Regions from separate parts of the Peribacillus sedimenti genome, predicted to be linked through region 1. Evidence: predicted binding sites of a transcription regulator. Region 1 holds the regulator's gene; the other holds the start of a gene.
The links. Region 1 encodes LexA, which represses DNA repair genes until DNA is damaged. Its sites were predicted from a motif close to CGAACATATGTTCG; they were not measured.
Positions count from the first base shown of each region.

Region 2: a site for LexA is predicted at 1,074-1,087, ahead of V1500_RS18510 (DNA polymerase thumb domain-containing protein). Genes of this name have one in related genera too.

Region 1 covers NZ_CP143547.1:2,179,072-2,181,281, forward strand. Annotated here, with positions in the region: gene lexA (transcriptional repressor LexA) at 717-1,340, opposite strand; gene V1500_RS10695 (LysM peptidoglycan-binding domain-containing protein) at 1,503-1,814, shown strand; gene V1500_RS10700 (recombinase family protein) at 1,828-2,210, shown strand, end outside.
Region 2 covers NZ_CP143547.1:3,765,433-3,767,642, forward strand. Annotated here, with positions in the region: gene V1500_RS18510 (DNA polymerase thumb domain-containing protein) at 1-1,055, opposite strand, end outside; gene V1500_RS18515 (C40 family peptidase) at 1,487-2,140, shown strand.

The DNA.
Region 1 (2,210 bases):
GTCCAAGTCAACCCTTTTAATAATTTTTTTCGAATAATATTTAATCCTTTTTATAGAAGATAACAGGCATGGGAGAAAAATAAATGGCGGATCCTTGAAGGGAAGGAGAACGCAGATGTCCCATAGAAATCGATATCCGAGTAAATAGGCAGCTGCGTAACATAGTAAAAACAACTCTTTATGCCAGTTACGTAATTGCATACAGTCTGTTGTTGGCACTTAACCCATTACATTTCGAATTCTTCATCTAAGATTCTTATTCCAGCAGCATTTATTCTCCTTCATATTCTTTAAAACGTGGATTGTAAAATATAGTATCCCAAGATTTGTTAAATGTCCTTCAGCTATGACCGGTTCAAAAAGTATTTCCTGATTTCAATAATATAAGTACGAGCATCATTATAGGCAAACAGATATTGTATAGCCAGAAATTCATTTTGACGAGAACATGATCAGCAGCGGCAAGAAGGAATAAGAAATAAACCCAATAAGGGCAAAGTGAAGCCCAACCCAATAAGTTAATGTGTGCATAGGCGGCAGCATACTGAAATTTATGGAAGTTTGACATATACATGCCCAATGCATTTCCAATCACGAGTAGATAACAGCGATTTTTATCAGATTGATGCCGACCTTTACAGCTTTTCTAGTGGATTATATGAATCTATTATCTTCTGTAAAACAAGATCAAACAAAAAAAGCGCTTGTTTGCGCTTTTAATGAATTTGTCTATATAATCCTATAACTTTACCTAGAATCGTTACATTTCGCAATATAATGGGATCCATTGTTGAATTTTCTGGCTGCAGCCGAATATAATCCTTGTCCTTGAAGAAACGTTTAACAGTTGCTTCATCATCTTCCGTCATAGCAACGACAATATCCCCGTTATTTGCGGTGCTTTGCTGTTTCACAATTACATAGTCTCCGTCCAATATACCAGCCTCAATCATACTTTCTCCCATAATTTCAAGCATAAATACCTGTTCATCGTGAGCAGCCATGTTTTCAGGCAGCGGAAAGTATTCTTCAACGTTCTCGATAGCGGTAATTGGCAATCCGGCTGTTACCTTACCTAACAATGGTACGTTGATAACATTATTTTGCGGGATAGGAGGGGTGTCGTTCATATCCAATACTTCTATTGCTCTCGGCTTTGTGGCATCTCGCCTGATTAATCCCATAGTTTCCAGTCGTGAAAGATGCCCATGTACAGTGGAACTAGATGCCAGGCCAACTGCTTCTCCTATTTCCCTGACAGATGGGGGATAGCCTTTTTTGCGTACTTCCTCTTTTATATATCCCAATATATCCTGCTGACGCTTTGACAGTTTCGTCATGTTTTCAAGCACCTCTTTTAAATTCCTTTTTTTTCATTATATCATCCAAGCATATAATATACAAACATAAGTTCGAATATTGTGTTGACACGAAACAAACGTTCGGATTATACTGTGTATATGAATCGAACAAACATTCTGGGGTAAAAGGGGATGCGAGAAATGAAAAATTTCTATAAAAAAAATACGTATACTATAATGTTATTATCCGTCGTCTTTTTATTGACTTTGCTTTTTTCGTTAGACACAAATAAAAAAGAAAGTGATCAATACATAACCGTTAAAGTTACATCAGGTGATACACTTTGGAATTTAGCAGAACAATACCAGCAGCAAGATGCATCAAAGAAAGGATTCATTGATTGGGTAGCGAGGCATAATGATCTGGATCCTGAAGACCTGCAGCCAGGCACAGAAATCGTTATTCCGGTAAAAAAGAATCAGGATGTCACCAATCTTGCAAGTGAACAGTAAAGGATTGACGACAATGAAGGCTATTATATATTGCCGGGTCAGTACTGATAAGGAGGCCCAGGAAACCTCACTTTCCAGGCAAGCAGAAGAATTAAGGGGCCTGGCAGACAGATTGGGTTTTGAAATAGTACAGCTTATCAAGGAGCAGGCCAGCGGATATGAGCTAAACCGCGATGGTATTTTTGAGATGCTTGATCTTCTAAAAGAGAAGAAGGCAAACTGCGTCCTGATACAAGACGAGACGAGATTGGGACGGGGTAACGCAAAGATTGCACTCTTCCATGTCATCCTTAAAGAAGGCGCCAAAATATACACGATGGCTCATGATGGAGAAATAGAGCTATCTGATTCCGATACGATGGTCATAAAAATAGTAGGAATCGTCGAGGAATACCA
Region 2 (2,210 bases), 1.6 Mb from region 1:
GATATGCTCCTCACTGTTTTTGGCACGTAATTTTCCCGAAACAGCTCCAGGCAGATACGATACAATTCCATCGTAATATTTGTAGGCTCCTGGATGGAGCGGGATCTATGAAATCCTCCGCCAAATTCGTCCTGGCTATAGCCTATGCCAAGGCTGATCGTTCTTCCCGCTTTACGATGAGCGCGAGCCCTTCTTGCCACCTCCTCGCACATTTCCAAAATGACATGTTTTACTTCCTCCTCCTCTTTATAATCCCTCAGCAGAATCTGGCTTTTCCCAAAGCTGATTTGTCCCTCCATAATGGGGGCACCAATATCGGAAAGGTCGATTCCCCAAGCATGGTGGTAAAGCTGGTTCCCCATGATTCCAAATTTGGCCTCCAGCTTTTCAAGACTGTAGCTCGCCAGCTGCCCTACAGTAAAAATCCCCATGCCATTGAGTGTTTTTTGCACCCGTTTTCCGATTCCCCACATCTTATTAAGGGGAGAAACCGGCCAAAGCTTCGTCTTCACATCCGCATATGTCCACTCTGCAATCCCTTCCGTTTTCGCTTCTAGATCAAGGCAAAGCTTTGCAAGCAGCATATTAGGGCCAATGCCGATTGCACAGGAAAGCTGGAATTCACGCTCAATTTCATCCTTAATTTTTTCGGCGATGGTACGGGCATCTCCCCATAACGGATGGGCTCCATCTACTTTAATGAAGCTTTCATCCACACTGTACACATGAATCGCTTCCTTAGGCACATATCGATGAAACAGCCGGGTAATTTCAGTGGAAACGCGTAAATATGTGGCCATTTTGGGTTCGACCACTAAAATGCGGGGATCCTTGGGGATTTCAAACATTCGTGAACCTGTCTTAATGCCAAAATCCTTTTTCAGTCTGGGAGACGCAGCAAGCACCACACTTCCTGAACGCTCTGTATCGCCAACTACTGCCAAATAGCAGTCCAACGGATTCAGCCCATGCATCACGGCCGAACAGCTGGCGTAGAAACTCTTCATGTCGATGCACAAAATATGGTGGTTTGGCATCATGCTGTAGTCGACCATCTGATTGTCCTCCAGATAAGAATATATGTTCGTTTTTTTATTATACCCATATCTTAATCGAATATACGTTCTCATTCAATGGAAAAATTATTGCGTTATTCTACATTTTGATTTACCTGCCGTTAATCTGGAAAAATATCTGGAAAAATAGCGGAATCTATTGAATAATATTCCTCCGTTACCAAAAATATATTACAAAACTATTAAATTTTATATTGATAAATTAAAATCACAGACTTCATTCCTTATCGCAACATGAATACATGTAAAAAAACAGATTAAATTCCCATTTCCATCATAGACTTAAGACGCATTTTTTGTAATCTAAATGTAAATAAAAATGAGGTTTTTTGTCATAAAGATATTGTAATATATCAATATTGAAGATAAATAGTTAGCAAGATTGCTAATCCAGGAGGATCCCGTTAAACATGAAAAAATTAATTGCCACTGCCGCTATCGCCTCGGCATTTATGTTATCCCCCCTTCAGACATTTGCTAATATCGGTGACCAGACACTGCGTCCGACACAAACACATACTGATGTCCGACAGTTGCAATCATTGCTTAAAATAAAAGGATATTTTACATACTCGGGTTCACTTACGACTTACTATGGAACAAACACAAAAAGTGCGGTCGTTAAGGTCCAGCGTGCGAAAAGTTTACCTGCAGATGGTGTTGCCGGACGAGCAACCTTTAATTCCTTAGGAGTTTACAAAGTAAATGTCCCTACCCTGATCAGTTATGCAAAACAGCAGCTGGGTGTTCCGTATAAATGGGGCGGTACAACTCGTGCAGGCTTTGACTGTTCTGGGTTCATCTATTATGTATTCCAGAATTCACAGGGAATAACCCTGCCAAGAACTACATCCCAGCTATATACGAATGTAGGATTAAAGGTGTCATCCCCGTCGGTTGGAGACCTTGTATTCTTTAACACTTCAGGTTCCGGTGTATCCCATGCGGGAATTTACATTGGAAATGGCCAATTCATAAACTCCTCTTCTTCCAAAGGCGTCAGTATCGCCGATATGGATAATCCGTATTGGAAAGCTCGCTACCTTGGTGCGAGAACATTATAACCCGTATAAAAGCACAGACGCCTGGCAGATGCCAGACAGCGCCTGTGCTTTTTTAATACCTTGCTATTAT